Regions from separate parts of the Mixta hanseatica genome, predicted to be linked through region 4. Evidence: predicted binding sites of a transcription regulator. Region 4 holds the regulator's gene; each other region holds the start of a gene.

The links. Region 4 encodes CRP, which controls carbon source genes, mostly activating them, when cyclic AMP is high. Its sites were predicted from a motif close to ATGTGANNNNNNTCACAT; they were not measured.
Region 1: the regulator CRP is predicted to act here: its motif matches at 3,572-3,589, upstream of K6958_RS00600 (PTS mannitol transporter subunit IICBA).
Region 2: the regulator CRP is predicted to act here: its motif matches at 3,191-3,208, upstream of K6958_RS18415 (YjcB family protein).
Region 3: the regulator CRP is predicted to act here: its motif matches at 5,543-5,560, upstream of mlc (sugar metabolism global transcriptional regulator Mlc).

The regions. Positions count from the first base shown of each region.
Region 1 covers NZ_CP082904.1:122,165-130,380, reverse strand. The annotation lists gene K6958_RS00615 (hypothetical protein) at 1-1,890, shown strand, start outside; gene K6958_RS00610 (HTH-type transcriptional regulator) at 1,940-2,236, opposite strand; gene K6958_RS00605 (DUF3053 domain-containing protein) at 2,653-3,369, shown strand; gene K6958_RS00600 (PTS mannitol transporter subunit IICBA) at 3,849-5,768, shown strand; gene mtlD (mannitol-1-phosphate 5-dehydrogenase) at 5,837-6,985, shown strand; gene mtlR (mannitol operon repressor MtlR) at 7,054-7,599, shown strand; gene K6958_RS00585 (YibL family ribosome-associated protein) at 7,661-8,023, shown strand; gene K6958_RS00580 (VirK/YbjX family protein) at 8,042-8,216, opposite strand, start outside.
Region 2 covers NZ_CP082904.1:3,868,130-3,876,345, reverse strand. The annotation lists gene K6958_RS18425 (oligosaccharide flippase family protein) at 514-1,770, shown strand; gene K6958_RS18420 (ATP-grasp fold amidoligase family protein) at 1,778-2,740, shown strand; gene K6958_RS18415 (YjcB family protein) at 2,807-3,088, opposite strand; gene dgcN (diguanylate cyclase DgcN/YfiN) at 3,631-4,911, shown strand; gene soxS (superoxide response transcriptional regulator SoxS) at 4,953-5,381, opposite strand; gene soxR (redox-sensitive transcriptional activator SoxR) at 5,470-5,937, shown strand; gene K6958_RS18395 (glutathione S-transferase family protein) at 5,979-6,647, shown strand; gene K6958_RS18390 (NCS2 family permease) at 6,914-8,216, shown strand, end outside.
Region 3 covers NZ_CP082904.1:2,109,500-2,117,715, reverse strand. The annotation lists gene osmY (osmoprotectant ABC transporter permease OsmY) at 1-619, shown strand, start outside; gene K6958_RS10275 (glycine betaine ABC transporter substrate-binding protein) at 644-1,540, shown strand; gene osmW (osmoprotectant ABC transporter permease OsmW) at 1,551-2,198, shown strand; gene osmV (osmoprotectant ABC transporter ATP-binding protein OsmV) at 2,198-3,334, shown strand; gene bioD (dethiobiotin synthase) at 3,417-4,100, opposite strand; gene mlc (sugar metabolism global transcriptional regulator Mlc) at 4,232-5,449, opposite strand; gene K6958_RS10250 (LysR family transcriptional regulator) at 5,588-6,478, opposite strand; gene K6958_RS10245 (MFS transporter) at 6,600-7,829, shown strand; gene tus (DNA replication terminus site-binding protein) at 7,971-8,216, shown strand, end outside.
Region 4 covers NZ_CP082904.1:403,872-412,087, forward strand. The annotation lists gene K6958_RS01805 (aminodeoxychorismate synthase component II) at 1-453, shown strand, start outside; gene argD (bifunctional acetylornithine/succinyldiaminopimelate transaminase) at 543-1,766, shown strand; gene K6958_RS01815 (YccS/YhfK family putative transporter) at 1,797-3,872, opposite strand; gene crp (cAMP-activated global transcriptional regulator CRP) at 3,934-4,566, opposite strand; gene K6958_RS01825 (phosphoribulokinase) at 4,871-5,740, opposite strand; gene K6958_RS01830 (YheU family protein) at 5,864-6,085, opposite strand; gene K6958_RS01835 (hydrolase) at 6,089-7,078, opposite strand; gene K6958_RS01840 (LysE family translocator) at 7,158-7,760, shown strand; gene K6958_RS01845 (LacI family DNA-binding transcriptional regulator) at 7,761-8,216, opposite strand, start outside.

The sequences.
Region 1 (8,216 bases), 280 kb from region 4:
GATAACATCATTAACGCCCGCGAAAAACAGACTGAGCTGGTGATTAGCGGCGATAGCCTGAACGTGCCTGGCGGACAAACTGTCGAGTTACGTTTCCCCGAGGCGCTGCCCGGCTACGCTTTTTTCGCCAGCGTGGATCAAAACGGCGAATGGCGCCTTTCACTCTCTCCCGATCAGCTGAACGCTTTACCGGCGGGTTGGGTACGTGTCGAAGTTACGGTACCGGGCGATGACCAGTGGAGCAACCCCAACAGCTTCCCGTTAACCAGCGAGCGCTGGGTGACCGTTGAGTCTGGCAATAGCACCGAAAACGTGGCCTCGCTGACCATCGATTCACTGGAAGATTATGGTCGCCTGACGCTGGATCAGCTCAATGGCCTGACGGTGAGCGGCAGCGCCACTAACGTGGCTGACGGCAGTGAAGTCTGGCTACAGGCTGGCGACTGGGCCTGGACTGGCGAAGTGCATCAGGGGCAATGGCAGGTAACAATTCCGGCGGATAAGGTGCCTGATTTAGCGACGGGCAGCGCGATTTTTGAGGCCACGGTGCGCAATAACGCCAATGGTGACAGCGCCGGCGACACGGTACTGATTAATCTCGATCCGGCGGTGCCGCCTGACGGCCCCTATGTGCGGCTCGATCCGATCTGGGGTGACGATCAGATTACCCGCACAGACAGCTTAGCGCCGGACTATCTGGTTACCGGCACCTTTACCGGCAATGACTGGAGCAACATTAGCGTAACGCTGAACGGCAAAAGCTACCGCGCGCAGGTCACTAACGGCAGCTGGATGGCCTGGATCCCGGATCAGGATATCCGCGCCCTGCCCGATGGCGAAGTTCCACTAAAGGTACAGTGGGGCGAGTTAAGCGACAGCAGCACCCTGACGCTGAATACCGATACCGATGCGCCATTATTTGGTGCCACCCTGGATACGGTTGACGGGCAAAACCTGATCACCTCTTTCGAGGTTTATGACAACGGTATGACCCTTAGCGGTGGCGTACTGGATGCCAGCGTCGCGCCTTTAGGCACGCGCGTCGATATTGAGTTTCACAATAAACATTATCAAACCACGCTGGCGGGCGATGCCGCGAATCCACGCTGGAGTCTGACCATTCCCGCTGAAGATATGCGCGCACTGAACAGTTACGATTCGCAAATCGTTCGCGTTACGCTGGGCGAGGCGGGGCAGCACAATGTGGTGAACGCCCGCAATCTGGAATTTACCGAGGATGAAGGCAGCAGAGCCTATACTCCGCAAATGCTGATAAACCCGCTGGGCGACAACATTATCGACCAGAGCGAAGTGGACAGCGTGCAGGTGCTCAGCGGCACCAGCCTTTATTTTTGGACCGGCCAGCAGGTTGTGGTTACCCTGGATAATTTACGCTGGGAAACCACTACCGACAGCAGCGGTCACTGGAAAATCGCTATTCCTGCCGGTACGTTGGCAGGCATTACCGACGGCGAGCATCTATTACAGGCAGGCATCTATTTTAACGATCCCGATAGCGGCGAATGGTCCATTGCCAGTGAAACCTCACTGACCTTCGATACCGGTCCGACATTGATGGTTGCCAGCGTCGACAGCCAAGGCAATGTCGCCCCTACAGAGCAGGATGTTTATCTGGCCTCTTCAGACGATGAAACGCCGCCGTTCCAGCTGGCCGATCTGGGGTTAAGCGGTGGGCAAGAGGCGCTCGCCGCGCTGCTGGTACCCTCGGAGAGTACCGATAGCACGGCGCTGACGATGTCGACACCTGCCCTGCCAGCGGCAACTGGCGATCTCTGGACAGCAGCAGAGCGGACACAGCTTGATACCACGCTGTATGCCGCGCCAAATCCACCTCATCTGGAGGATCTGCTGCTTCATCAGCCCGTTTAATGGCCATAAAAAACCCGCCAGATGGCGGGTTTTTTTCATGCTGTGCAAATCAGTCCAGCAGTTGTCGACCCAGATAAGGATTCGAGTGCAACAGCTGCATAAGCTTTTGGGCACTGCCTGATGGGCGGGTGCGTCTCGCTTCCCAACTTCTCACCGAAGAGACGCTCACGCCCATCACGCGGGCAAATTCATCAATTTTCATACCGGTCATTTCGCGCAGACGTTGTGGTTCTGGTACGGAAACCGTTTTTTCTTGCTGCGCTAAAGGGGTACTGACGACATTCTGCGTTAATACAATTTGTTCAAGACTGCTAAGTAACTCAACCATGGGGTCTTTTACTTCCATAGCAAACTCCTAAAACTCACTTTGAACAACGTGAAGGAAAACAGAGATAAGAGCCTGAAGCCCAGGCTCAGAATGCCGGTTTGTTGCAGGGATGAAAGGGTCAGAACTGTGCAACATAAATCGGGAATTTAATTATTAGACGATTGGCGGCGTTTTGCCGCCCGTTTTTAGAATATTTTTTGATCTTGCTTCCAGCTTTTAATCTCGCCGCCAGCGGGCGCCTTATCTGGCGCGGATCCTGCTTAAAAATAGTCTGTCGCCAAAGAGAAGCGGCTAACTTCACGATTATTCGCGATTAATTCATTAATGCCCATATTCAGCCTAATCGCATTGATCTATGCTTTAGGCACCTTAAAAAGGCGGCGCAATGCGGTCTTATTAAACAGCAAGTTTGTTAATTTACAGGAGTAAACGCTATGGCGATCGGAGTTTCCCGCGTCTGGACGCGTCTGTGGCTGCCGCTGGCAGCGATGCTGGTCATCCTGCAGCTTACCGGCTGCGGCGATAAAGAAGGTGAGCAGCGTAAGGCCTTTAGTGACTTTTTACAGAATACCGTCATGCGCAGCGGCGAACATTTGCCTGCGTTGAGTGAGGATCAAAAACAGCGCTTTGGTAACTATGCCAGCGATTACGCCATCATTTACGGTTTTTCACAGCAGGTAAACAAGGCGGTGGATCAAGGTCTGCGCCCGGTAGTGGATGAGCTTTCCGCGCTGCGCGTGCCGCAGGATTATCTGACGCGTCGTGATGCGCTGCGCCAGGCAAGCGGTACGCTGAGCGTGCTGGCGCAACAGCTGCAAAATGCCAAAAATCAGGCCGACAGCAGCAAAGCCGCGCTGAAACAGCCGGACGATCTGAAGCCGATTTACGATCGGGCTTATACCCAGGTGGTAACTCAGCCCGCCGCTACGCTGCTGCCGCTGCTGCCAGCGCTGCAGTCGCTGAGTCAGGATGTCGTGCAGGCGGGCGATTATCTGCAACAGCAGGGCACCCGCGTTTCCTTTAATGATAACGGCGTACAGTTTCCGACACAGGAACAGGCCAGCCAGTACAACACGTTAATGAGCAACGTCTCAGCGAAAGCGCAGGCGCTGACCCAGGCGCAAAGCGCCATGCAGGGTGGTCGTCAATAAACTTTCAGCGGGCGCCTTGTCAACGGCGCCCGCTTTTCCCGCTATCTGTTGCCTTCCTTTTTTACCGCCCGCCTTTTGGTTATGGCATGCAGCTTTTCTTTCTCATGGTTTCGGGCCAGATGAAAGTGTGATCTGCGGCATTTTCATACAAAAGTTTATTGTGATATCCGTCACATTTCAGAAACAAACCCACCACAACAAAGCGTGATATATATCACATAAAACCGGAGAGGCATGCTCATAATTTCAGCATGAAACTTTTCCATAAGCGCTTTTATGTGATCACACTCACAAAAAAAGACCCTTTACCTCACCATAAAGCGTGATCTCTCTCACTTCAGGGAGCTTACTACGCAGCGTCATAAACGCGTGCTAGAGTCCGCCTGCATACAGTAATTCGACGGCACCCCGCCGAAGCGTCTTCACAAAATCACGCGCTCTCTTATTTGTCAGCGCGTAACAATAAGAGGTGTGTTTTTATGTCCTCATCAGTCAAGGTCAAGGTTCAAAGCTTTGGTCGTTTTTTGAGTAATATGGTGATGCCCAATATCGGTGCGTTTATCGCCTGGGGTATCATCACCGCGCTATTTATCCCTACCGGCTGGATGCCTAACGAAACGTTAGCCAAACTGGTCGGCCCTATGATTGCCTACCTGCTGCCGTTGCTGATCGGTTATACCGGTGGCCGTCTGGTGGGTGGCGATCGCGGCGGCGTTGTCGGCGCCATTACCACCATGGGCGTCATCGTCGGCGCCGATATGCCGATGTTCCTCGGTTCCATGATTGCCGGTCCGCTGGGCGGCTGGGCGATTAAAACCTTTGACCGCGCGGTAGACGGTAAGATTAAAAGCGGCTTCGAGATGTTGGTTAACAACTTCTCCGCCGGCATCATCGGCATGCTGCTGGCTATCCTGGCGTTCCTCGCCATTGGCCCGCTGGTGGAAGGTCTTTCGCATATTCTTGCCGCTGGCGTGAATATCATGGTGCAGAACAACCTGCTGCCGCTGACCTCTATCTTTGTTGAACCGGCGAAAATCCTGTTCCTGAATAATGCCATTAACCACGGTATCTTCTCGCCGCTGGGTATTCAGCAGGCCAGCGAGGCCGGGAAATCGATCTTCTTCCTGATCGAAGCGAACCCAGGCCCGGGCATGGGCGTGCTGGTGGCCTATATGTTCTTTGGCCGCGGCAATGCGAAACAGTCCGCGGGCGGCGCAGCCATTATTCACTTCCTCGGCGGCATTCATGAAATCTACTTCCCGTATGTGCTGATGGCGCCGCGCCTGCTGCTGGCAGTAATCCTCGGCGGTATGACTGGCGTCTTCACTCTGACGCTGCTGAACGGCGGCCTGGTTTCTCCGGCTTCCCCGGGTTCCATCCTTGCCGTGCTGGCGATGACGCCAAAAGGTGCCTACTTCGCTAACATCGCCGCCATTCTGGCTGCCTTTGCCGTCTCTTTTGTTGCCTCCGCGATTCTGCTGAAAACCAGCAAAGTAAAAGACGAAGAGGATATCGAAGCGGCAACACGTCGTATGCAGGATATGAAAGCGCAGTCTAAAGGTCAGGCGGGCGTGCCTGCCGCTGCGGCGATGAGCGGCGATCTGAGCCACGTACGTAAAATCATCGTTGCCTGCGACGCCGGTATGGGCTCCAGCGCCATGGGCGCAGGCGTGCTGCGTAAGAAAGTGCAGGATGCCGGGCTGACGCAAATTTCCGTCACCAATACCGCCATCAATGCCCTGCCGGGCGATGTGGACCTGGTGATTACTCACCGCGACCTGACTGAACGCGCTATGCGCCAGGCGCCGCACGCGCAGCATATTTCGCTGAATAACTTTCTCGACAGCGGTCTGTACAGCGATTTAACCACCCGCCTGGCAGAGGCGCAGCGCAGCGCCAGCCATCGTGAAAAGGTCAGCGCCGCCCTGAGCGACAGCTACGACAGCAGCAACGAGCATCTGTTTAAGCTGGGCGCCAGCAATGTTTTCCTTGGCCAGCAGGCTGCCAACAAAGAAGAGGCGATCCGCTTTGCCGGCGAGCAGTTGGTGAAAGGCGGTTATGTTGAGCCAGAATATGTCGACGCGATGCTGGAACGTGAGAAACTGACGCCAACCTATCTGGGCGAATCCATTGCGGTGCCGCACGGAACGGTGGAAGCGAAAGATCGCGTGCTGAAAACCGGCGTGGTGTTCTGCCAGTATCCGCAGGGCGTACGCTTTGGCGAAGAAGAAGATGATATCGCCCGTCTGGTGATCGGTATCGCCGCCCGTAACAACGAGCATATCCAGGTGATTACCAGCCTGACCAACGCGCTGGATGATGAAAGCGTGATTGAACGTCTGGCCAACACCACCAGCGTGCAGGAAGTGCTGGATCTGCTGACCGGTCAGCCCGCCTGATCTATCACTTACGTTGAGGGGCCAGTTAACGGCCCCTTACTTGATTCTTTTTTAAAGGTTTAGCAACGATGAAAGCATTACATTTCGGTGCCGGTAATATTGGTCGTGGTTTTATCGGCAAATTGCTGGCGGACGCCGGTATTGAACTGACCTTCGCCGATGTAAATCAGGCGGTACTGGACGCGCTGAATGCACGTCATCAGTATCCGGTGCATGTCGTCGGCGAACAGGCGCAGGTGGAAACAGTCACCGGCGTTAGCGCGGTGAACAGCACCAGCGATGAGGTGATCGCTCTGATTACTGAGGTTGATATCGTTACCACGGCGGTTGGTCCGCAGATTCTGGAGCGCATCGCTGGCAGCATCGCGCGCGGCCTGGCCAAACGCAGTGATAGCGCTAATTCCCGCCCGTTAAATATTATCGCCTGCGAAAACATGGTGCGCGGCACCAGCCAGCTGAAACAGCATGTGCTGGCCGCCCTGCCGGAACCTCTCCACGCCTGGGTGGAAGAGCACGTCGGCTTTGTCGATTCCGCCGTGGACCGTATCGTGCCGCCGAGCGAAGCGGGCAGCAGCGATCCGCTGGAGGTAACCGTTGAGACCTTTAGCGAATGGATTGTGGATAAAACCCAGTTCAAAGGCGAGCTACCGACGATCCCGGGCATGGAGCTTACCGATAACCTGATGGCGTTCGTGGAGCGTAAACTCTTTACCCTGAACACCGGCCACGCCATCACCGCCTATCTGGGCCAGCTGGCCGGCCATCAAACCATTCGCGACGCCATCCTCGATCCGGCGGTACGCGCAGTGGTAAAAGGCGCCATGCAGGAGAGCGGTGCGGTGCTGATCAAGCGTTACAGCTTTGACCCGGACAAACATGCTGCCTATATCGAAAAGATTCTGGGCCGTTTTGAAAACCCTTACCTGAAAGATGACGTCGAGCGCGTCGGTCGTCAGCCGCTGCGCAAGCTCAGCGCCGGAGACCGTCTGATCAAGCCGACGCTGGGCACGCTGGAGTATCAGCTGCCGCACGATAACCTGGTGAAAGGCATCGCTGCCGCCATGCATTATCGCAGCGCGCAGGATCCGCAGGCGCAGGAGCTGGAAGTGCTGTTGAACTCAGTGGGGCCGCAGGCCGCGCTGGCACAGGTTTCTGGTCTTGATGCCCATAGCGAAGTCGTTGCCGCTGTGGTTAAGGCCTATGCTGCAATGCCATAATGCGCACGCTGCCGATGCGGTTTAACGGCGAGCAACAAGGGCATAGCCAGGCTGTGCCCGTGCGCAGAATGATAAATGTACAGGCAACAATGGAAGAGAAGCAGGCTTTTGAAAATCGGGTGCTGGAGCGCCTGAACGCCGGACGCTCGGTAAGAAGCTTCCTGATTGCCGCCGTCGAGCTGTTGACCGAAGCGGTTAACCTGCTGGTGCTTCAGGTGTTTCGCAAGGATGATTATGCGGTGAAGTATGCCGTTGAGCCGCTGCTATTGGGCAACGGCCCGCTGGGTGAAATGTCAGTAAGGCTAAAGCTGATTTACGGCCTTGGCGTGATTAGCCGCCACGAATATGAAGACTGCGAGCTGTTGATGGCGCTGCGTGAAGAGCTGAACCATGACCACAGCGAATACCGTTTTAGCGACGACGAGATTCTGGGGCCGTTCAGCGAGCTGCACTGCGTCAGCGCCTGGCCGCCCCGCCCCGATTTCTCTGATGATGATGAACAGCTACGCGCCATGCAGCAGCAGCGTTATCAGCAGGTGCTGCGCTCAACGATGGTGCTCTCGCTGACCGAGCTGATTTCCCGCATTGGTATGAAGCAGGCCTTTAAAAAGTAGCCCCGCGCCCCGCACGCTTTTCGTGTATCCTATCGGTTATTCATCAGTACAGGTAATCGTCATGAAAGAGCAGGAAAAAGCCGAAATCAAGCGCCTCAGCGATCTGCTGGATGCGCTCAATCGTAAAGAGCCGATGTTACTGGAATCGGGCGATGCGGAGAAACTCGGCGCGCTGCTGAAAGAAAAAGAGGCGCTGGTTAAAGAGATCGAACGTCTGCGTGACGTGCGTGACCAGAAGCTAAGCAAAGAAGCACAGAAGCTGCAAAAATTGCCTTTCAGCCGGGCTATCACCAAAAAAGAGCAGGCGAATATGGGCGCGCTGAAAAAAAGCGTGCGCGGCCTGGTCGTGGTGCACCCCATGACCGCGCTGGGTAAAGAGATGGGCCTGAAAGAGATGACCGGTTTCGCGCCTAAAGCTTTCTGAGCCTGAGGGCCGGGCAGATTAAGCCCGGCCTGATGCATTACCCGCCACCACCTCCGCCAGCTGCTGTTCCAGCATATCCATAAATTCATAACGCCGACGGTATTCCGCGCGTTTTTTGCTGACGATCTCTTCCAGCGGTTTACGCGGCATCGCCAGCGGCAGCTGATACAGGCCATTCGGTAACGCTTCCCCA
Region 2 (8,216 bases), 840 kb from region 4:
TAATCAATTAATGGATGAGAGCGGCTGCAATAATAAATGGATCTAATCCCCTGGAATATTAAAGCAGCGTTTTAAAGTGCGCGATTTGAATGGCAAGCAATAAGTTAAGTTATCCTGTAGAAATATCATCATGGGATTTCTCTTATTTTATCTTTGGCTTACCCCCATACCTTTCTCAGCACCCAGTTTTGTTATAAATTCTTTCCCCGTCAGGTGAACGATTTTGACAATGCTGACGCGTTCAAATGAACTTGCGTAACGGTAAAGTTGTGCCAGGGTTGTCATCAAAAATAATTTTTATGAAATCGTTTACACAAAATTGAAAAGGCCATTTTTTATCAGATAGCCTATGAGAAAAATCTCAGGAATAGGCAAGGACAGGTTATTAAAAATAACCGTTAATGAGATGTGGTTTTTAATCTTGTGTCGCCAGAGTCACTGTGCGTAATTGTACGTTTTAAACACGGATGTCGTTTTCATATGTGAGTAGTTAGAAATACAAAGGATGCGTCGATGAAATACAGTGTGATGTCCAACGCCGCCTGGATGATATCTGAAAAATTTGTTTCCATATTTGGCGTAATTTTTGTCACGTCTTATGTAGCAAAGTCTTTTGGACCCACGGTATTTGGTCAGATGTCGTTTTCAACATCGCTGTTCTCAGTGGTGCAAACTATTGCAATTTTTGGCACTGAAACCCTTCTGTTTAAGCGCATCAGCAAAAGCGCGCAGAAAGGGATGCGTCTGATGACCATCGCCAAAAAGCTGCGTTTGGCTTTATTACTGCTGCTCTCCTTGCCGCTTTTGGTATGGATGTACTACCACATGCGCGAGAACTATCTCGCCTTTGCGCTGGCTTCGTTTCTGGCGGCGCTGTTTGTTACACAGGACACCTTTAGCGTTTTTAACAATGCCCAACTGGCGTCGCGCTTTAATACCATCGCTAATACGATAGGTATGCTGCTGAGCTTTGCTATCAGCTTTAGCATCGCCTGGTTGAAGCTGAGCCCGGTGTGGTTAACGCTATCAATAGTGGCCGTTACGCTGGTGCCGTATCTGATTAAGCGGTACAGCTTTTATCAGCGTTACAGTGATGAAGAACCGCCGCGCGGCAAAAGCGGCAATTATCTGCGTTATTTAATTTATGCCGGACTGCCTTTAGCTATTTCCAGCATATTTATCTCAATTCAGATAAAAATGGCGCAATTTTTCCTGGTCAGCGTAGGGACTGCAAAGGATGTTGGGTTATTTAACGCAGCGAATATTATCTCAGCATCATGGATATTTATTCCTGCGGCAATTATTACCTCAAGTTTTACTGAAATATTCAGAGAGCAGTCAGAAAAAGCGTTAAAGCTGACGGCGCGTCTGAATGGTTATGTGATGGTTATATCGCTATTGATGCTGCTTATCGTATCCCTCTACGGTGAGAAGATCATTATTACCCTGTATGGGGAAGATTACACACAATCGGGAAGTCTCATTACGTTGTTGTCGTTAGCAACCTGCTTTTCGTCAATGGGGACGGTCGCATATCGTTATATGGTCAAAGAAGGAGGTTTTAATTATCTGTTGAAGAAAATCCTCTGTCTGATGTTAATCAGTGTGCCCTTAGCTTGGTTATTAATTACCAGCTTCGGCCTGGTTGGCGCAGCCTGGAGCGTTTTAATCACGGAAGTTCTGTCCCTGACCGTAATGAATTACTTCTTCAAACATGGCGTCATACACAAGATCCACGTTTCCTCACTCAACTACAAAACTTACAAATGAGGTTAAAATGTCTAAGTTTAAAGATGAATTAAGAAGAAGCGTTCTCTATTTTGTTAAGAAAATGCCGTGGGCATACCAGGACCGCATTCACTATTTTCGTAAATTTAAAAGACTACCCAATATCCGTGAACCTAAACTGTTTAATGAGAAGGTTCTGTATCGTAAGTTCGTTAACGGCGACTACGCCCGTTACGGCAGGCTTTCCGATAAGTTCACGGTACGCGACTATATTGCTGATGCGATTGGCGAAGAGTATCTGATTCCGTTGGTACATGAGACCAGCGATCCGACGACGCTGTTGAGCTTGCCAGGCCTGAAGAACACGGTAGTGAAGCCTAATCATGGCTCTAACATGGTAGAGATTCTGCTAGAAGAGCCGGACAGCCTGCAAAAGCAGCTGATTATTAATCGCTGCCAGGAATGGCTGCGTAAAGACTTTTCCGAAGAAGCGCGTGAAATTCATTACCGCTACATTAAACCGCGCATTCTGGTAGAAAAATATATTGGCGATGGGAAAAGCGCGCCGATCGATTATAAGTTCCACATGTTCAATAAAAAGGACGGGACATTTGAATATGTGTTGCAGGTCATTTATAACCGCAGCAATCCTGCGTTATCAATGAACTTCTATGTTAATAACCTGAACGAAGCCTGGTACAAAATTCGCGATACCGGTCTCGATCTTAATGCGGTGATGCCGAAATTGGAGCACGTATTAGCGTTGAGTAAGACGCTGGCGAAAGATTTCGATTACGTTCGTGTCGACTGGTATATCCATGAAGAGCAGGTATTTTTCGGCGAATTAACCTTTACCCCAGGCGCTGGGCTGGTGACCGGTCTCGATCGTGGTCTGAATCGTATGATGGGTGAAATGTGGCTGCAGGATCATATCACGCCGCCGACGCCTGTTGGTTCGTCAGATGTCGATGTCACCGACGTCACGCTGCCGGTGATGCTGAAAAAAGTATAACGGCATTCGGTTGGGTTAATAATAAAAAAAGCGAGCCGGGCAGCTCGCTTTTTTAACAGACAAGCATCAGGGCATCGGCCATTCTGGCGGCGTCTGGCTCATGATATTAATAAATGCGTCTTTGGTGATGTTCAGGAAGTTATTGATATTTTCCATACTGAACGACATGCCTAACAGCCCGGCGACAAACCAGCAGGTCAGGCCGACACCAATTCCGCTAAAAACAAAGGCCATTACCGGATGGCTGGTTTGACGACATTTTGTTTTAAACGTGCTGGCGAAAAACATCAGTACGGCGCTCAGCAATTCCCAACGCATTACAACAAGGCTGGCGGTAAGCGTAGCCATAACATGCAACCTCTGTTTCTTATCAACCCTGACGCCTGGAAGAAAAAGACGGCGATAAAGATGTCAGGGAGCCTTTACCGGTCATTAATGTGCAGCACTAAAGTGTGACTTGGGTCACATTATATCACTGGTTTTTAAAATTTGAACAAAATTTACACCAGTGAAAACGCCTTTAGCTGTGAAAAATTAACCGCAGATTTGTATCAAACGCCGCGCCAGGATGAGTCCTAATCAGACAAGTAATAACAGGATGAAACTTAAAGTAAATCATTGATTATTATGTTTTATTTTGATTATGCGTGGGCTTTGGGATGAATCTGACCGTTAGCGACATTGTGCCGCCGGCGACATTGAGTCAGGATTTTCCGGCGCATGGGTGTTAGCGCTTACTGCGCCCGTGATACGCATGTAGCCAGCGCTGCGTCTGCCCCTACTATTCAGGACTTTATTTATGATCCGGTTGCTCTCTGCTGCTGACCTCTGTCTCAGGCATCGTCTGCAGTCCTGCGCATGGTTAAACGCCCTCGGTTTCGGAGGATGATGTGATTAAACCTCATCTTGATCTTACCGATGCTGACGCGTTAACCGTGCGTCCTACGCTGCGTCAATCGCTGCAGCGTATCCATCTGATTATTATTGTCATTTCAATGTCGATTTCCGGGATCTCGCTATCCACGCTCTCGTTAATCGCGCTACGTAACTACGCGGAAAATAACCTGGCGCTGCTGGCTTCGACGTTAAGCTATACGGTGGAGTCGGCGGTGATTAAAGGCGATGGCGAAATTGTTCGCGCCGCGTTAGCGGAAATTGGCGAACGTGGCTGTTTAGCCAACGGACGGGTGTATGACGGAGAGGGAAGGTTATTGGCCAGTTGGCATACCGCCTCACGTGCGCGGCAAAGCAGCCTGGATCGCCTGATTGCGCGCTGGTTTTTCCCGCAGCCGATAAGTATGCCGGTCACCCACGACGGGAAAGAAGTAGGGCAGATCTGGCTTATCGGTAGCGTGAGTCAGGTAACCCAGTATATCTACAAAACCCTCGCCTGGCTGGCGGCCAGCCTGCTGACGACGGCTACGCTGGCTTCCTTGTTGTCGCGGCGGATGCATGCCGGTGTGATTCAGGCGCTGCAAAGTATTACCGCGGTCACGCAGGATGTACGGCAGCGTCGCGCCTTTGGTCAGCGGGTTCCCGCTGCGGAAATCGCCGAGCTGCATGCGCTCAGCCATGACTTTAATTGTTTGCTGGCCGAACTGGATGAATGGCAAAGTCATATGAAACGTGAACATGATAATCTGGCGCACCAGGCCAGTCATGACAGCCTGACCGGCTTACCGAACCGTATCGCCTTTGAAGAGGCGCTCACTCAGGCTTTTGCTGATACGGCCCAGCGGCAGGGGCTGGCGCTGCTGTTTATTGATGGCGATCGCTTTAAACAGATCAATGATACCTGGGGCCACGCGGCAGGTGACGCCATTATTACCGCCACTGCCCAGCGGCTGCGCGCGCAGGTAAGAAAAACGGATATGGTGGCGCGTCTCGGCGGCGATGAATTTGCTATCCTGCTACGTAATATTACGGAGCCAAAACAGATAGCCAGCGTCGTGCAGCATCTGATGGCCAGCATGGAAAACCCGTTGATCTTGCCAGAAGGCGAGCCGATTGTTTGGTCGTTGAGTATTGGCGCCGCCATGGGGAAAAATGCGCGATCGGCGGAAGGCTTGCTGGCGCAGGCGGATGCCGCCATGTATCACATCAAAGCGCTGGGCGGCGGATGGTATCTGTCGCCGTTGCTGCAAAGCCATCCGCAGGTTGACTTAGCGTAACGCTGGCCCGGCAGGCGCGTCGGGCCATGTCTGACAAGGCTTTAACCGCTGACCGGGCAGCAAATGCCGGTAGTACGCTGGGCATAGCTGCCGATAACGTCGTTACGAGCATAATTAGCGGAACGCTGACGCAGCGCGCTCTGGCGGCGCATACTGTGGCGATAGGCCGTGGGCGTTTGTGAAAACTGACGGCGGAATACACGAGAAAAAGTCTGCTGCGAGTCAAAACCATACTGCATCGCAATATCAAACACTGGACGCTGGGTCAGAGTGAGGGCTTCCGCCGCCAGCGTTAGCCGACGTTCACGAATATAGCTACCCAACGTCTGTTTCGTGACGGTACGGAACATACGTTGCAGATGCCATTTAGAGTAGCCTGCTTTGGCAGCGACTTCATCGATGGACAAATTTTTATCTAAGTTCTGATCAATCCAGTCAGTCAGAGAATGAATAATGTCGTTATGCATCATGACTAAGTCCTTCTGATGAGATTTTACGCGTTGCGGGTTAATGAGGTGGGAGTATAATTCCTCAAGTTAACTTGAGGTAAAGCGCAAAATGAAAAAAAACAGTTATCCAAAACCGGTGCTGACGCCAGGCGAAGTGGCGAAACGTAGCGGGGTAGCGGTTTCCGCGCTGCATTTTTATGAAGCGAAAGGGCTGATCGCCAGCACGCGCAATGGCGGCAACCAGCGGCGCTACAGTCGTGATGTGCTGCGCCGCGTGGCGATTATTAAAATTGCTCAGCGCATCGGTATTCCGCTGGCGACGGTCAGCGAAAGCCTGTCGCATATGCCGACCGATAAGCGTATTTCGCCTAAAGCGTGGCAGGAGTTGACCGATCAATGGCGCACCGAGCTAACAAAACGGATCGAAACCTTAACGCATCTGCGTGACGATCTGGACGGCTGCATCGGCTGCGGCTGTTTATCGATGCGTGACTGCCCGTTGCGTAACCCCGGCGACCGGTTGGCGGAAAAAGGCACCGGCGCGATCCTGCTCGATCCGCAGCGCGAGGAAGAGTAGCCGCTATACTGGAGGCTGGCGCTTAACCACAGGAATCCGTCATGATCGTTGTCCATCATCTGAATAACTCCCGTTCGCAGCGGATCCTTTGGCTACTTGAAGAGCTGGAACTGCCCTATGAAATTCGCCGCTATCAGCGTCAGGCGACGATGCTGGCCCCGGAGGCGCTGAAAAAGGTGCACCCCTTGGGAAAAGCGCCGGTGATTAGCGACGGCGACCGCGTGGTGGCGGAATCGGGCGCGATTCTGGAATATCTGGCTGAGCGCTACGATAGCCAGCAGCTGTTGACGCCGCAGACTGAAGAGGAAAAGCTACAGAGCCGTTACTGGCTGCACTATGCGGAAGGCTCGCTGATGCCGCTGGTAGTGATGCGCCTGATCTTTAGCCGGATGGGCAAGCCGCCGGTGCCCTGGCTGTTGCGTCCCGTCGGCGCGGCGTTCGGCAACGGCGTGCGTAAGGGCTTTATTGATAAGCAACTGGCCACGCATCGTCAGTTTATCGAGCAGCATTTAACCGGCCATCCCTGGTTTGCCGGTCAGCGGCTTACGCTGGCTGATTTTCAAATGAGCTTTCCCATTCAGGGCCTGGCGGCGCGTGGCGGGTTGGATAATATGCCAGCCACGCAGGCCTGGCTGGATAATATTATGCGTCGTCCCGCCTGGCAGCGCGCCATTCAGCAGGGCGGCGAGCTCAACCTGGCGGCGGAATAGCCGCCTGCACGCGGCGTGAAACTCTCTTCCTGCGAATTATCCTGGTTCGGGTAGATATAGCAGTTGAAAATATGCCTGCAAAGGCAGGATAATCGTTTGCCTTTTTACAGGCCGCTGTTGCGGCCTCATTTGCGCGGCGAAGTAATCGTTTGCTTTTTTAACTGGCGTCGGCTGTTCATTTCAACGCCAGCATTTATCCAGGGACATTAAAAAACGGTGCGCTCTGCTCGCCGCGCAGGCTGTTATCCAAAAATAATGAGGTTTTCATGTCGACTCCAACACAACCCGCGCGTCGCTCGCTTGACGGCTGGTTCCAAATTTCTGCGCGTGGCAGCAGTGTGCGTCAGGAGATCCTGGCGGGTTTAACCACCTTCCTGGCGATGGTCTATTCCGTGATCGTGGTGCCGGGAATGCTGGGCAAGGCGGGCTTTCCTCCCGCGGCGGTTTTTGTTTCCACCTGTCTGGTCGCCAGCTTCGGTTCCATTATTATGGGGCTGTGGGCAAACCTGCCGATGGCTATCGGCTGCGCTATCTCCCTGACTGCTTTTACCGCCTTTAGCCTGGTGCTGGGACAGCAAATCAGCATTCCGGTTGCGCTGGGCGCGGTTTTCCTGATGGGCGTGCTGTTTACCCTGATCTCCGCCACCGGCATTCGCGCCTGGATCCTGCGTAATCTGCCGATGGGCGTGGCGCACGGCACCGGCGTCGGCATTGGCCTGTTTTTACTGCTCATCGCCGCGGATGGTGTCGGCCTGGTGGTGAAAAACCCGGCTCCTGGCCTGCCGGTGGCGTTGGGCCACTTTACCTCTTTCCCGGTTATCATGTCGCTGATCGGCCTGGCAGCCATTTTTGGTCTGGAAAAACGTCGCGTGCCGGGCGGCATCTTGCTAACGATTATTGCTATTTCCCTGATCGGCCTGGCGGTGGATCCGGCCGTTAGCTTTAAAGGTTTATTTGCCATGCCCAGCCTGCGCGATGCCAACGGCGAGTCGCTGCTGTTCAGCCTGGATATCGGCGGCGCGCTGCAGGCGGCGGTGCTGCCGAGCGTGCTGGCGCTGGTGATGACGGCAGTATTCGACGCGACCGGTACTATCCGCGCCGTGGCCGGGCAGGCTAACCTGCTGGATAAAGAGGGTCAGATTATCAGCGGCGGTAAAGCGTTAACCACCGACTCGGTCAGCAGCATTTTTGCCGGTTTAGTCGGCGCATCGCCCGCAGCGGTTTATATCGAATCGGCGACGGGAACGGCGGCAGGCGGCAAGACCGGCCTGACGGCAATCGTGGTCGGTCTGCTGTTTCTGTTGATCCTGTTTATGTCGCCGCTGGCTTATCTGGTTCCCGCCTACGCCACGGCACCGGCGCTGATGTATGTTGGCCTGCTGATGTTAAGCAACGTGGCGAAAATCGACTTTAATGACTTTGTCGATGCGATGTCCGGTCTGCTGACGGCGGTCTTTATCGTACTGACCTGCAATATCGTCACCGGCATTATGCTGGGCTTCGGTTCGCTGGTGATTGGCCGAGTGTTCGCTGGCGAATGGCGTCGGCTGAATATCGGCACCGTGATTA
Region 3 (8,216 bases), 1.7 Mb from region 4:
GATTAAAGCGCGCCAGGTCGATTTAATTTACCTTGGCAGGCAACATCTCTGGCTGGTGGGCTGGTCTATGCTGTTCGCCCTGCTGGTCGGGATCCCCAGCGGTATTTTACTAAGCCGTCCTTATATGCGCCGCTGGGCGGAATATATTATGCAGATCTTTAACGTCGGCAACACGCTGCCGCCATTGGCGGTACTGGCGCTGGCGATGGTGGTAATCGGTATTGGCGACCGCCCGGCGATTATCGCCCTGTTTCTTGCTTCTCTGCTGCCCATTGTACGCAACACCTATGCCGGATTGATTGGCGTGCCGGAATCGCTGCTGGAAGCCGCCAACGGCATCGGCATGACTAAATGGCAGCGGCTGCGCCAGGTCGAGCTACCGAACGCCTGGCCGGTGATCCTTTCCGGGATCCGTATCGCCATGGCGATTAACGTTGGCACCGCTCCGCTGGCGTTCCTGATTGGTGCCAGCAGCTATGGCGAGCTGATCTTCCCCGGTATTTACCTCAACGACTTTCCCGTCCTGATTTTAGGCGCGGTGGCGACGGCGCTGTTTGCGCTGATTCTGGATATGCTGCTGGCGGCCCTGGGTCGCTGGTTAAGCCCACACGCGTTGTAAAGGAGCCTTATGACTATTGCTAAAATGACGCGCGTGCTGGGCATGCTGCTGGCGATGCTGTTACTCTGCCTTACCCATGCTCAGGCCGCGCCGATTACCATGGCCACTAAAGACTTTACCGAGCAGCATATTTTATCGGCGATGACCACCCTGTGGCTGAATAAGAAAGGCTTCGAGGTGATCCCAAAAACCAATATCCCGGTATCGATCGGACGTAACGCCATGCTGAACAAGCAGATCGATATGACCTGGGAATATACCGGCTCTTCGCTGATTATCTTTAACCATATAACTACCCGGATGACCTCGGAAGAAGCTTATCAAACGGTAAAGCGACTGGATGGCAAGCTGGGGCTGGTCTGGCTACATCCAGCGCCGATGAACAACACCTACGCCTTTGCCATGCAGCGTGAACGGGCCGAAAAAGAGCATATCGCCACCGTTTCCCAGCTGGTGGCGCGCATCGAGCAGATCCGTAAACAGGACCCGAAGCATAACTGGATGCTGGGTCTGGATTTGGAGTTCGCCGGCCGCTCCGATGGCCTGAAGCCGTTACAAAAACTTTATGGATTAACGCTCGATCGTCCGCAAATCCGGCAGATGGATCCCGGCCTGGTGTATAACGCCATTCGCGACGGCTTTGTCGATGCCGGGCTGGTTTACACTACTGACGGCCGGGTGAAAGGCTTCGATCTGAAAATTCTGGAGGATGATAAACATTTCTTCCCCAGCTATAACGTGACGCCGCTGGTGCGTAAAGAGGTGCTGGAAGCGAACCCGGGCCTGGCGGAGGCACTTAATCAGCTTTCCGCGCTGATCACCGATGATGTCATTACCGAACTGAATAAACGCGTCGATATTGATCATCAATCACCGCAGCAGGTCGCCCGCGATTTCCTGCAGTCTAAAGGCATGCTGTAAGGAGACGCTAATGGATACGATTCACTATATGATCGGCAACTGGCCTCACCTCGTCGCCCTCACCTGGCAACATCTGTGGTTGGTGCTGGTGGCGGTCGGTTGCGCCATTCTGGCCGGCGTGCCGCTGGGCATCTTGATTGTACGCTTTAAATGGCTGGCAACCCCGGTGCTGGGCGTGGCGACCATTGTGCTGACCATTCCCTCAATTGCGCTGTTTGGCCTGATGATCCCGCTTTTTTCGCTGATCGGCCAGGGCATCGGCGTGGTGCCGGCGATTACGGCAGTATTTCTCTATTCTCTGTTGCCTATTGTACGCAATACCCATACCGCGCTGGAAAGCATACCGCCCGGTCTGCGCGAAGCGGGCCGCGGTATCGGCATGACCTTTTGGCAGCGTCTGCGCTGGGTGGAAATCCCGCTGGCTCTGCCGGTAATTTTCGGCGGCATTCGTACGGCGGTAGTGATGAATGTCGGCGTGATGGCCATCGCGGCGGTCATCGGCGCTGGAGGTCTTGGCCTGCTGCTGTTGGATGGCATCAGCGGCAGCGATATTCGTATGCTGATCGCCGGCGCGCTGCTGATCTGCCTTTTGGCAATTATTCTTGACTGGCTGCTGCATCGGCTGCAGCTGGCGCTGACACCGAAGGGGATTCGATAATGATAAAACTGGAAAACCTGACTAAAACCTTCACTCAAAAGAATGGCACCACGCTTAACGCAGTAGATAATGTCAGCCTGCATGTGCCAGCTGGGGAAATGTGCGTGCTGCTTGGGCCGTCCGGCTGTGGCAAAACCACCACGCTGAAGATGATTAACCGCCTGATCCCGGCGACCAGCGGCAAAATTACCATTAACGGTGAAGATACCAGCACTCAGGATACCGTTACCCTGCGCCGCAATATCGGCTATGTGATTCAGCAGATCGGCCTGTTCCCCAATATGACGATTGAAGAAAATATCACCGTCGTGCCGCGGATGCTGGGCTGGGATAAAAAACGTTGCCGCGAGCGCGCCAGTGAACTGATGAGCATGGTGGCCCTCGATCCGCATAAGTTTTTACACCGCTATCCAAAAGAAATGTCCGGCGGGCAGCAGCAGCGCATCGGCGTTATCCGCGCCCTGGCGGCAGATCCGCCGGTTCTGCTGATGGACGAGCCTTTCGGCGCGGTCGATCCGATTAACCGCGAGTCGATTCAAAACGAATTCCTGGAAATGCAGCGCCAGTTAAAGAAAACCGTAATGCTGGTCAGTCACGATATCGATGAGGCGTTAAAGCTGGGCGATCGTATCGCCGTTTTCGGTCAGGGAAAAATTGTGCAGTGCGCCACGCCAGATGAACTGTTGGCGAAACCAGCCAATGAATTTGTCGGCTCTTTTGTTGGTCAGGATCGTACCCTGAAGCGTCTGCTGTTAGTGCAGGCGGGCGACGTAACCGATCAACAGCAAACTTTCACCGTTAAACGCGCCACGCCGTTGTCGGAAGCGTTTGTCATCATGGATGATAACGATATGCGCTCCATTACCGTAGTGGATAACGATGACCGCCCGCTGGGATTTGTGAAACGGCGTGAAGCGCGCGGTGCCAGCGGCTGTTGCGAAGAGAAGCTGCACAGCTTTACCGTAACCGGCAAGGCGGAAGAGAATCTGCGCGTGGTGCTGTCGAAGCTTTATGAACATAACCTGGTGTGGATGCCGATTGTGGATGAAGATGGCCGCTACAGCGGCGAAATTTCGCAGGACTATATTGCGGATTATCTCAGCTCAGGCCGTACGCGGCGCGCGCTCAGCCGCTAAAGGAAATACGCGCCGCAGGGCGCGTTAATGCCACTGCGCAGGACGTTGCTGTTGGAACGCCCTGCCTTTCGCTGCCTGAGACTCAGGCCACCGCCTGCGGCAAGGAGAGCGCCGACAGGTCGATATAGCCCGCCAGTTCGCGCTCTTCGGCGCGGGGTAAATAAGGCAGCTCGCCTAACAGCGGCGCCGGGATCTTCTCTTGCAGCACGTCAATAATTTCTGCGTAGTGCGCCAGCCCCGGATTGATTCGGTTCGCTACCCAACCCATCAGCGGCAGGCCGTCGTTAATAATTGCCTGCGCGGTTAGTAAGGCATGGCTAATGCAGCCCAGCTTTATGCCGACCACCAATACCACCGGCAGTTGTTCCTGGATAACCCAGTCAGATAACGGGCGTAGATCGTTCATCAGGCTACGCCAGCCGCCGGTTCCCTCAACCACCACCACGTCCGCCTGCGCCTCTAACAACTGCAGGCCGCTGCTCAGGCGCGCGTAGTTAATCGTTTCGCCGCGATGCGTGCTGATCTCATCCTCCAGCAGCGTCACGGGATTGATCGCTTCATAAGGCACATCAAGCGTGGAGGCGCGATGCAATATCAACGCATCTTTATTACGCAGCCCGTCCGCCGTCATCTGGCTGCTTTTTGCTACCGGTTTATACCCCACTACGGCCGGATGCGTCTCCGCCAGCTTTTGCATCAGGGCACGGGTAATAACTGTTTTACCGACGGCAGTATCCGTACCGGTAACGAAAAGACGACTCAGCATAGCAACACTCCGGCAGGCTGACGGCCTGAAATAGTTAAACTTTAATCATCGGTTTGTGTTGCACAGTGTAGGAAATCGCGCTTTTGCAGGGCTTGCGTTAGCGCAATTTTTTAGTGATAACTGATATTAGATTAGCCCTGCAACAGTTTTATCAGCAGTTCGCCGTTGTACAGGGCGTTTTTGACCAGCGCCGCGCCAGGCATGGTGCCAACGTTAGGAAATTCTGTGGGTTCAACATGGATATCCGCACTATAGGCCGGCAGCGCCTGCTGGCGGATTGATGCGCCGATCGCCGGATAAAGCACCTCGGCGGCGCGATTAAGCGGTGAGCCAATCAGGATCTTTTCCGGGTTAAACAGGTTGACCATAATGGCCAGAATACGCCCAACGCTGTTGCCGATACCGGTAATGATATCGCGCGCCAGCGGATCGCCATTCAGCGCCGCATCACACAGGGATTCAACCGTTAACGCCTGATGATGCAGAATCGAGCTGAGCGAAGTTTGCATACGCTGGGAAGCCAGTTCCAGAATACTGCCGATGCTGGCCACCGTCTCCAGACAACCATGATTGCCGCAATAGCACTGCTTGCCGTACGCATCCACCTGGGTATGCCCAATCTCGACCAGCGAGCTACGGCTGTTATGCAGCAGACGTCCGCCGGTGATCACGCCCGCGCCGACATTATCATCAATCACAATTTGGATAACATCACTGGCGCCGCGTGAGGCGCCAAACAGCGACTCAGCGATGGTCCAGGCGCAGACATCATGCTGAATATAAACCGGCAGGCCGGTATGGGCAGAAAGCTCAGGCCCGAGCGGCATATCAGCGACGTGATAAAATGGCATGCGGTGCACCATCCCTTTACCGGTATGGATAATACCGGGCAAAGTAATGGCTATGGCGGTCAGGCGCTCAAGCTGGCGCTGATGGCGGATAAAAAACTGGTCGACTTCGAGGATAATGCGGTTTAGCAGTGGCGTATCGCTTTGCACCGGTAGCGGGCGAGTCTCTTCGGTCACCAGCGCGCTGCTAAGATCGCGCAGCGCCAGCGTGATTTCACCGTTGCCGATACGCACCCCCAAATAGTGCCAGGCAACGGTATCCAGAATCAGTCCGACCGCCGGCCGGCCACGGCTCCCCGGCTCCTGATACTCCGTTTCCTGTACCAGATGCGCTTCCAGCATTTCACGCACGATTTTGGTAATACTGGCCGGCGCCAGCTGGGCCCGCCGGGAAAGCTCAATACGCGATATCGGGCCAAATTGGTCGATCAGGCGATATACAGCCCCAGCGTTTGTCTGCTTGATCTGGTCAATATGACCAGGTTGACTGTCCGCAATCACTCCCCCTGCTCCCACTTATTTTCGCGCTTCAAAATAAACCTGCTCAGGCTATGGTGGATGAGATATTAATGGGCGTCAACTATTTGATTCGATATGTGATTTACTGCACAAAAACAACGTTTTTCGTTACGATAACGCTTACTCTTCGCGCAGTAACAGCGCTTTCATCTGCGCCATTACCGCCGTCATTTCCCGCTGTTTTGACCAGACTAACCACATTTCCGAACGCGCATCTTTCTCTTCCAGCGGTAGCCACACCACGCCGGTCAGCTGCGCGCGGCGGAAAGAAGCCGGCAGAATAGAAATTCCCAACCCGGTGGCGACCAGCCCAAGAATGGTCATCGCCTCGCCCACTTCCTGCGTAATTAATGGCTGGATGTGATAACGATGCAGCAGCGCCATGGTTTCGCCATACAGCGCGGTGCCGCTTTGCGCATCGAAAAAAACAAAAGGTTCATTGCGTAGCGCGGTCACTGAAACGCTTTGCCGGCTCGCCAGAGGATGCGCATGATGTACTACGCAACATAGCGGTTCACGCAGCAACAGTTGCCAGGCGAGCGTATCGGGCAGCGGCGTGTTGCGCATCACACCAAGATCCAGCCGGCCGTCACCGATCGGCGCCAGCTGTTGGCGGGTGTTCATCTCTTGCATCTGGATATGTACCTGCGGAAAACGTTGACGAAAGGTAAACAGCGCGTCAGAAACGACGGCGATAAAAGGCGCCGATGAGGTGAAACCGATGCGTATTTCCCCCTCTTCTCCCTGATGTAAACGTGCGGCGCGGCTGGCCGCCTGGTCAACATCCAGTAAAATAGCGCGCGCATCCTGCAAAAACTGACGTCCAGCCGCCGTCAGCTGGACGCTGCGATTCGTTCGCGCCAGCAAACGGGCGCCAATCTGCTGCTCCAGCAGCTGAATTTGCTGGCTTAACGGCGGCTGAGAGATATTCAGCCGCAGCGCCGCGCGGCCAAAATGCAGCTCTTCTGCCACGGCGATAAAATAGCGTAAATGACGCAGCTCGATATTCATATTCTATAAGTATCAATTCAGATAATTAATATATTAGACAGTATAATCTGACCGAATCACAATTAAACGGTTGATGTTTAAATAAGGAACCGTTGTGGAACGCTTATCCCAGAGCGCGACGTTGCCCGCCGACAAAGCTCAGCGCGTCTCGCCCGCTGTTGTAAATAAACACCTTTATATCAAACGCGGTACGCCGCAATTTATGCGCGTAACGCTGGCGCTGTTTTCAGCCGGGCTGGCCACTTTCGCTCTGCTCTATTGCGTTCAGCCTATTCTGCCGGTGCTTTCGCAGGAGTTTGGCGTCTCGCCCGCGGCAAGCAGCATTTCGCTCTCTGTTTCAACCGCGCTTATGGCGCTGGGACTGTTGGTTACCGGCCCGCTTTCCGATGCGGTAGGCCGCAAGCCGGTCATGGTTATTGCGCTACTGCTGGCAGCGATCTGTACGCTGATTTCCGCCGCCATGACCAGCTGGCACGGCATCCTGATTATGCGCGCCCTGATTGGCTTATCGCTGAGCGGCGTAGCCGCGGTGGGTATGACCTATCTGAGCGAAGAAATCCATCCCAGCGTTATCGCCTTTTCGATGGGCCTCTATATTAGCGGTAACTCGATAGGCGGCATGAGCGGCCGCCTGCTAAGCGGCGTGATTACCGACTTCAGCTCCTGGCGCGTGGCGGTGGCTTTTATCGGTTGTTTTGCGCTGGCCTCGGCTCTGATGTTTTGGAAAATCCTGCCCGCGTCGCGTCATTTCCGCCCTGCTTCGTTAAAACCCCGCAGCCTGATGATTAACTTTCGTCTGCATTGGCGCGATCGTGGTTTACCGCTGCTGTTTGCGGAAGGGTTTCTGCTAATGGGCGCGTTCGTTACGCTGTTTAACTATATTGGCTACCGCCTGCTGAGCGCGCCCTGGTTTCTCAGCCAGGCGGTGGTCGGCCTGCTATCAGTCGTTTACCTGACCGGCTCATGGAGTTCGCCGAAAGCTGGCGCGATGACGGCACGCTTTGGGCGCGGACCCGTGCTGCTGTTCTCTACTGCATTGATGCTGAGCGGCCTACTTATCACTCTGTTCAATTCGCTGTGGCTGATTTTCCCCGGGATGGTGCTGTTTACCGCCGGATTTTTTGCTGCCCACTCTGTCGCCAGCGGCTGGATTGGCCCACGCGCGCGGCGTGCTAAAGGCCAGGCCTCATCACTCTATCTGTTTAGCTACTATGCGGGCTCCAGCGTAGCCGGTACGCTGGGCGGCCTATTTTGGCATGCGTTCGGCTGGCCGGGCATTACGGCATTTATCGCGCTCATGCTATTACTGGCGCTGCTTGTCGCCGCCCGTCTCTATGCTAAAAAGCTGTAACGCATCTTTTTCTCTGGCCGCCCTTGTGCGGCTTTTTTCCTGCTTAACTGATGATTTCCCCGATGCTGAGCTGGTATTTTTATTTATATATAAGTATGTTGTAACTAATTGAGATGGTGATCTATTACATAAGGAAGCACAATGAGCCGCTACGATTTAGTTGAAGATCTGCGTCAGTGCGCCGACCGGCTGGATGAAGAGCTTAATGCGTTACAACATCAGTTATCCGCGCTGCCGCTGTTAGTTGGTCGTGTGTTCTCATTGCCGCCGGTAGCAAAAGGCGCTGAGCACGAGCCGATTACGCAGATCAGCGTTACCCAGCACCTGGGCGAAGAAGCACGGCAGCTGGCGCTACAGCACTACTGTCGCCTGTTTATCCAGCGTCAG
Region 4 (8,216 bases):
CATCTGGTGATCTCTCCTGGGCCCTGTACGCCCGATAAATCAGGCATCTCTCTGGAGGCTATCCGCACCTTTGCCGGACGGCTGCCGCTGCTCGGCGTTTGCCTGGGGCATCAGGCGCTGGCGCAGGTATTCGGCGCGCGTGTTATCCGGGCGCGTCAGGTTATGCACGGTAAAACTTCCGCCGTTGCTCATCAGCAGCGTGGCGTATTCGCCGGACTGGCGCAGCCGCTGACCGTCACGCGTTATCACTCGTTGATTGTGGAAAAAGAGACGCTGCCAGCCTGCCTGGAAGTGACCGCCTGGAGCCTGCGCGACGGTCAGCCGGATGAAATCATGGGGTTACGACATAAAACGCTGGATGTGGAAGGCGTGCAGTTCCATCCGGAAAGCATCCTGAGTCAGCAGGGGCATCAGCTACTGGCTAATTTCCTGCGCCGCCGGCCGGGCGCTTAATACCTTCGCATAATTCCGTTTGACTTATTATGCATATTTTATGATTATTTTTTCACAGATGGCTAACGTAAAATTAAATGAGGTAGCGAATGGCAGCGGAAAAAATGGCGGTTACGCGGGAAACCTTCGACAAAGTGATATTGCCTGTTTATGCACCAGCGCAGTTTGTGCCGGTTAAAGGCAAAGGCAGCCGGGTATGGGATCAGCAGGGCAAGGAATATATCGATTTTACCGCCGGGATCGCCGTAACCGCGCTGGGCCATTGCCATCCGGCACTGGTGGAAGCGCTAAAAACTCAGGGGGAAATGCTGTGGCATACCAGCAACGTTTTCACCAACGAGCCCGCGCTGCGCCTTGCCAGCAAGCTGATTGACGCCACTTTCGCCGAACGGGTGTTTTTCGCTAACTCCGGCGCCGAAGCCAACGAGGCCGCATTTAAGCTGGCGCGTTATTATGCCGCCACGCGCCACAGCCCGTATAAAAGCAAAATCATCGCCTTCCATAACGCTTTCCATGGCCGCACGCTGTTTACCGTATCGGTCGGCGGACAGCCGAAATATTCCGATGGCTTTGGCCCGAAGCCGGCCGATATTGTCCACGTTCCCTTTAACGATCTTGCAGCGGTGAAGGCGGTGATTGACGATCACACCTGCGCCATCGTGGTCGAGCCGATTCAGGGCGAAGGCGGCGTAGTGCCGGCAACCCAGGAATTTATGCAGGGGCTGCGCCAGCTATGCGATCAACATCAGGCGCTGCTGGTGCTGGATGAGGTACAGAGCGGAATGGGACGCAGCGGTAAGCTGTTTGCCTATCAGCATTACGGCGTGCAGCCCGATATCCTGACCTCGGCGAAAGCATTAGGCGGCGGCTTTCCGATTAGCGCCATGCTGACTACCAACGAGATCGCCTCGGCGATGGCGCCGGGCGTCCACGGCACTACCTATGGCGGTAATCCGCTGGCCTGCGCCGTGGCGGAAGCAGCGTTGGATACGATCAATACGCCATGGGTACTGGACGGCATTGAACAGCGGCGTCAACGTTTTGTTGAGGCGCTGGAAGCGATTAACGCCAAACTGGATCTGTTCAGCGAAATTCGCGGTAAGGGATTGCTGATCGGGGCGGAGCTTCAGCCGCAGCATAAGGGCAAAGCGCGCGATATTCTTAACGCCGCTGCGGCCGAAGGGCTGATGATTTTAACTGCGGGCAGCGATGTGCTGCGCTTTGCGCCTTCGCTGGTTATTCCGCTGGCGGATATTGGCGAGGGTATGGCGCGTCTGGCCAGGGCCGCCGATAAGGTGTTGAATCCGGCCTGATTCAGGGGCGCGCCCGCGGCAAGGGCGCGCTTATCTTTTCCGTAGGCGGCGCACCAGCCATTTGCCATGGTGCGGCCGCTGGCTCCATGCCAGTGACGAAATAGTATGCATCACGGAAAGGTGCTCAAGGATACGCTTTACGTGGCGCTCCATAATGGTTGTCGGCCCTTCCTGATTGTCTGATTGCGCTTCCAGAATATTGGTCTGCTGGCCAGGTCCGTCGTAGGCCAGCCGCTGCTGGCAGCGCTGCAGCGCAATTTCGCACGATTGCAGATAGCTTTGCGCCAGCGTAGGAGGCAGCATGGTGTGCTCGCGCGCCAGAATGGTCATCGCGTTAATATGCTCAACAATAAACTGGCTGTGCGTGACCCAAAGTTTCATATCCTTCAGATATCGCGTATTAAAGGCGGGTTCCTGCATCGCCTGACTCAGGGAATTAAACAGCGCGTTGTGCGCCTGATTCACCCGTACCCGCTGCCAGGCCAGCTTCTGCGGCGACGCCTCATTTCCCAGCAGCATTTGTAACGCTTCCTGATAGGCTTCCAGTGCATCATGCGCATTCTGCCGCAATAGCCCGCTTTGCCATTGCGGCCATAGCCAGACCATGCCGCCAAAAGCGATGCAACACCCCATCAGCGTATCCATCAGGCGCGGCAGCAGAAAATGCGCGCCGTTCAGCGACAGCAGCTGCAGTGAATAGACGCCGGTAAGGGTAAAACCGATGGTCGCCCAGCCATAATATTTACGGATAAACAGATAGCTGACCAGAGTAATCGCCAACATGATCACCAGCACTAATGACTCCGGCACCGCAAAGTGCAGCGCTGCCGCGGCAATAATCAACCCGGCCAGCGTACCGAGCGCTCGGTGTTGGATACGCACGCGCGTGGCGCTGTAGCCGTTCTGGCTGACAAACATAATCGTCATTAAAATCCACCACGGCTTCGGCACGTTAAAGGTTAGCGCCAGCACGCTGCCGAACACCAGCATCACCGCAAAGCGTGCCGCGGTACGCAGGGCAGAGGATTTCAGTGACAGATAGCTGCGCAGGGCGGGAAGCAGCGGCAGCTGACGCTGGCGATCGGCCATCAGGTCGCGTCGATAGAGCGGACGTTGAGTACGCAGCACACGGGCGATGCGGCTGAAATGGTAATAACAGAAGTGGCCGACCGGATTTTCCGGATGCTGACGCGCAATTTTTTCCAGACCCAGCAGCGGCTTTTCCATTGTGAAACGTGACGGCAGCCGATGATAAAGCAGGTCGTCCGCCAGTTCGCGCAGCCGTGCGGCAATAGTTTGTGCATTCCAGCGGATCACCGCTTCCGCATGGCTTTGCTCTACCAGCTTTTGTACTTCCTGCGGCTGATGCAGGCTGACAGCGATATGCTCCTGCAGATCGAGCGCGACCTGAAACGCACGCATCAGATGGCGATGGCTGTGATCGCGGTTGGCGGCCAGCATATGCATTTGCTGATAACAGGTATTAATCAGATCGACGGCTTTTTGCTGACGCGCCAGCAGCGGCGGCAGCGCTTTTTCCGGATCGGTAAGCTGCGTTAGCAGGGTATATTTCGCTTCGCAGTAATCCGCCAGTTCGTGGTACAGCAGGCTGAGCGTTTCGCGCATAGGCTGCTCTTTCCACAGCCGGAACCAGAACCAGTTAAACAGCCCATACCAGAAGGTGCCGCCGATATAGAGCAGCGGCGGTCCCCAGATGGGCATATTGCCCACCAGACCGAGGGTAAAAATGGCGGCAATCAATGAAGCGGGCAGCAGGCGGGCATGAAGCGGACCGATTTCCCCGGTCACGCCCAGTACTAACGCCATGGCGAACAGCGTAACGGGTAGCGGCACCTGCTGTAACGATAGCCATTGAAGCAGGAAACTGCTAAAAGCAAACAGCGCACCGCCAACGATAAGGCGCTTAAAGAAACGCCGATGCGGCGTATCCAGACCGGCAATATTGCAGCAGGCGGGAACCAGCGAGAAGAGTAGCCCTTTTTGTAAATCGCCCAGCAACCAGCCAAAGGCTACCGGTAAACAGAGCACCAGCGTTTGACGCAGCGCGTAGTTCACTTCGGGATGGTAAATAATTCTCCGCCACATACTACATCACCAAAATAGACACGGCGTGATGCCAGGCATCACGCCGTGTCTTCAGCGTAGCTTAACGGGTGCCGTAAACGACAATCGTTTTACCGTGCGCGGAGATCAGATTTTGATCTTCCAGCATTTTCAGAATACGACCTACCGTCTCGCGTGAGCAGCCAACGATCTGGCCGATCTCCTGACGGGTAATCTTGATTTGCATCCCGTCCGGGTGCGTCATCGCATCCGGCTGTTTGGCAAGGTTAAGCAGCGTTTGGGCAATGCGGCCGGTAACGTCAAGGAAAGCTAAATTGCCTACTTTCTCTGAAGTTACCTGTAGGCGACGCGCCATCTGTGAAGAGAGACGCATCAAAATGTCAGGATTCACCTGAATCAGCTGACGGAATTTTTTGTACGAAATTTCGGCTACTTCACAGGCGGTTTTCGCTCGTACCCATGCACTACGTTCCTGGCCTTCTTCAAACAGGCCAAGCTCGCCAATGAAATCACCCTGGTTAAGATAGGAAAGGATCATCTCTTTGCCTTCTTCATCCTTGATCAGTACCGCAACCGCACCTTTTACGATGTAATAGAGCGTCTCGGCCTTTTCACCCTGATGAATCAACGTGCTTTTTGATGGATATTTGTGAATATGGCAATGTGACAGGAACCATTCGAGTGTAGGGTCTGTTTGCGGTTTGCCGAGAACCATTCGCTATTATCCTCTGTTGTAATCGTGCCCTAAATACAGGGGGCAGTTTTCCCTGTCAGGCGTTGAAATCTTCAAGCGTTTCCTGCTGGAAATTATGCAGGCAACTGCGAGGCTTAAGGGCGTGCAGTCGTCCCGTTCTCGTTTCATCGAACGAAAATATTACAGCTTTGTTTGTAGCACAGCTTTATCTTACTGTCTCCTGTTGTCTCGCTTCAGCTTGTGCTGAATCGGACAATTGCCGTTTAGCTGTTGAAAGCCCAGGCAGGCAATTCGCTTACTTATCTGAAGACAGAGAATAGGCAGATTATTCGATTTTTTTGCCTTCAATCAGGCGTTTCACTAACGGCAGCATAATCAATTCCATTGCCAGCCCCATTTTCCCGCCGGGCACCACCAACGTATTGATATGTGAAATAAACGAACCCTGCAGCATCGCCAGAAGATAGGGGAAATCAATATCTTCCAGGCCGCGGAAATGGATTACTACAAAGCTTTCATCCAGCGAGGGGATCGCGCGCGCGGCAAAGGGATTCGACGTGTCCACGGTGGGCACGCGCTGAAAGTTGAGATGGGTGCGGGAAAATTGCGGCGTGATGTAGTTAATATAATCTTCCATTGAGCGCACCACCGAATCCATTACCGCTTCGCGTGAGTGGCCGCGTTCGCTGGTATCGCGTACCAGTTTTTGAATCCACTCCAGATTGACGATAGGCACCACGCCAACCAGCAAATCCACCTTTTCCGCCACGTTATGCTGTGGCGTGACGACGCCGCCGTGCAACCCTTCATAAAACAGGATATCCGTGGGTTCCGGCAGCGGCTGCCACGGCGTAAAGGTGCCGGGCACCTGATTCCACGGCACCGCTTCGTCATAGGTATGCAGATATTTACGCGACTGGCCGCGGCCGCTTTCGCCATATTCAACAAAGGTCTGTTCCAGCAGGCCGAAGTCGTTGGCCTCCGGTCCGAAGTAGCTGATGTGCCGGCCCAGATCGCGCGCCTTGCGGATCGCCATATCCATTTCCGGGCGCGTATAGCGATGGAAACTGTCACCTTCCAGCTCGGCAGCGTGCAGGTTAAGCTGCTGAAAAATTTTACGAAAGGCAAGACTGGTGGTGGTGGTTCCCGCTCCGCTGGAGCCGGTCACCGCGATAATCGGATGTCTGGCTGACATAAATACTCTCTGGGTAAAATCGGGCGATGAGCATTGTTAACACGTTTCGGCCTGCAGTGTCATTACCGTGCGCGCCCGTCACCACCTGTTAATGTGACAGGCCGCACAGAGCGAGCCGCAGCGCTATTCGCCGCGAAACTGCCCGCGCGGCATAATGTTTACCGTTTCATGCAGCTCCGACCAGACCAGCACGGCTTCGCCGCTTTTCAGCTGGCGACGGACATCTTCCACCTTTTCCGCCAGCGAACGTTCCTGCTCGCCATAGTCGGTGCCCTCGCGCAGCACGAAAGCTTCAATCAGGTTATCCAGGGTTTCCGGAGAGAGATCTTGCCAGGGAATAATCACAGCTTAGTTATCCAGATAAGGTGATAGCCATTGCGGAATACGCTGCTCCAGCCACATTTGCGGACGGCGCAACGTCCCGCCGACAAAACCGACATGGCCGCCATATTCCGTCAGTTGATATTCAATGTTAGCAGGTAACCGCGTTAGATCGGGAATCACCTCATCGGTCATAAATGGATCGTCCTTAGCGTGAATAATTAACAGCGGTTTACGTACGTCGGGCAGCAGCGGCATGGCGCTGGCGCGCCGATAATAATCACCGGCATCGGCGAAACCGTGAGCGCGCGCGGTGATCGCATCATCGAAATCACGCAGGCGCTTTAGCGCCTCCAGCTGCGGCAGGTCAATCGGCAGCGTGCCGGGCCAGGCCTGTAGCTTGCGCCGGGCATTAAGCTTGAGCTGGCCTAACAAATAGCGCTGATAGACGCGGGAGAATCCCTGTTCAAGCTTAGCGCTACAGGGTTCCAGCATCAGCGGCGCAGAGACGGCAACGGCGGCATCCAGCGGACAGTCATCGCCCTGCTGACCCAGCAAGCAGGCCAGCATATTGCCGCCCAGCGAGACGCCGACCGCGGCCGTCGGCGCATGGCCCAGCGTGGTTTGCAGCCAGCGTAAAAAATAGCTGGCATCTTCGGTTTCTCCTGAATGATAGATGCGGCCCATGCGGTTGGGGACGCCGCTACAGCCGCGAAAGTGCATCACCACCCCCAGCCAGCCGCGGCGTTGCCAGGCCTGCAGCAGACCGTGCGCATAGGGGCTATGGAAGCTTCCCTCCAGCCCATGAAACAACACCGCGCGCGGCTTGTGGCGCGCCTGCATCGGATCTTCGCTCCAGGCCAGATCGATAAAATCCCCGTCGGGCAGTTCAAGGCGCTGCCAGTGAGGACGCAAATAGACCCGACGGCGAAACAGGCGCGGCAGCACCGTTTGCAGATGCGGATTATGCAGTCCTTTCAGGGGAATAAAGGATTCCTGACTGTGAAAAAAGCTCATCGTTTCACGCTTGTACGCATTCAGGCGCACTGTTAGTTTACAGGGATTAACATTTTATCGGGTGGGGAGCACCCTTTTTATGGAACTCAGTCTGTTTTTATCAATGCTTGGTTTTCTTTGGGTAGCGGCGATTACGCCTGGTCCAAATAATACGCTACTGACCACGGCCGGCGCTAATTTTGGTTTTCTGCGGTCGCTTCCCTTGATGCTGGGGATCATGTTGGGCATGCAGCTGATGCTGGCGCTGGTGGCGTTTGGCGTGGGCGGTCTGATTCTGGTTTATCCCTCTCTGCACCTTTTTTTGAAAATTGTCGGCAGCCTCTATCTGCTGTGGCTGGCATGGAAGATCGCCACGGCGGCCTATGAAAAGATCGAGATGGGCGATACGCCTCTCCGGCCGATGCCCTTATGGCAGGGCGGGCTGTTACAGCTGGTGAATCCTAAAGCCTGGCTAATGGCGCTGGGCGCCGTAGCCAGCTTCAGTCTGGCGGGCGAAGCCTATCGCGGTTCAATCGTGGCGATCAGCATTGGCATGGCGCTGGTTAACCTGGTCGCCGGCGTGCTCTGGCTGGGCTTCGGCACCCTGATTGGCCGTCTGCTGCGTAGCCGCCGCGCATGGAAAACTTTCAATTTGTCGATGGGCGTTCTGACCGCCGCCTGCGTGCTGCTGATCTGGCACTGATTAGCTGGAGGCGCGCGCCACCAGCTGGCAGGGAAGCCGCTCATGAATTTGGGGCGCCAGAGGGTTGCGGATGCGCTGCAAGAGCAGCTGTACGCTGCGGGTGCCCAGCTGATGCATCGGCTGTTCCAGCGTGCTGAGCGGCGGTGAAAGCATCGCGCTCCAGGGCAGGCCGTCAAAGCCCAGGATGGCGATATCCTGCGGGATCGCAAGCTGATGCTGACGCGCGCAGTGAATCGCTCCTACCGCCAGCACATCGGAGACGGTGAATACCGCATCGGGCGGCTCTTTCCCCTCCAGCAGCCGCTGCATGGCGGCAAAGCCTGCCTCGCACTCGACTTCATTGGCATATTCCACGCCGGACCACGCCAAACCCAGTTCCGCTAACGCCGAGTGGTAACCAATCTCACGCTGTTGCGCATAGAGATAGCGCGGATCGCCGTTAATCATCGCGATACG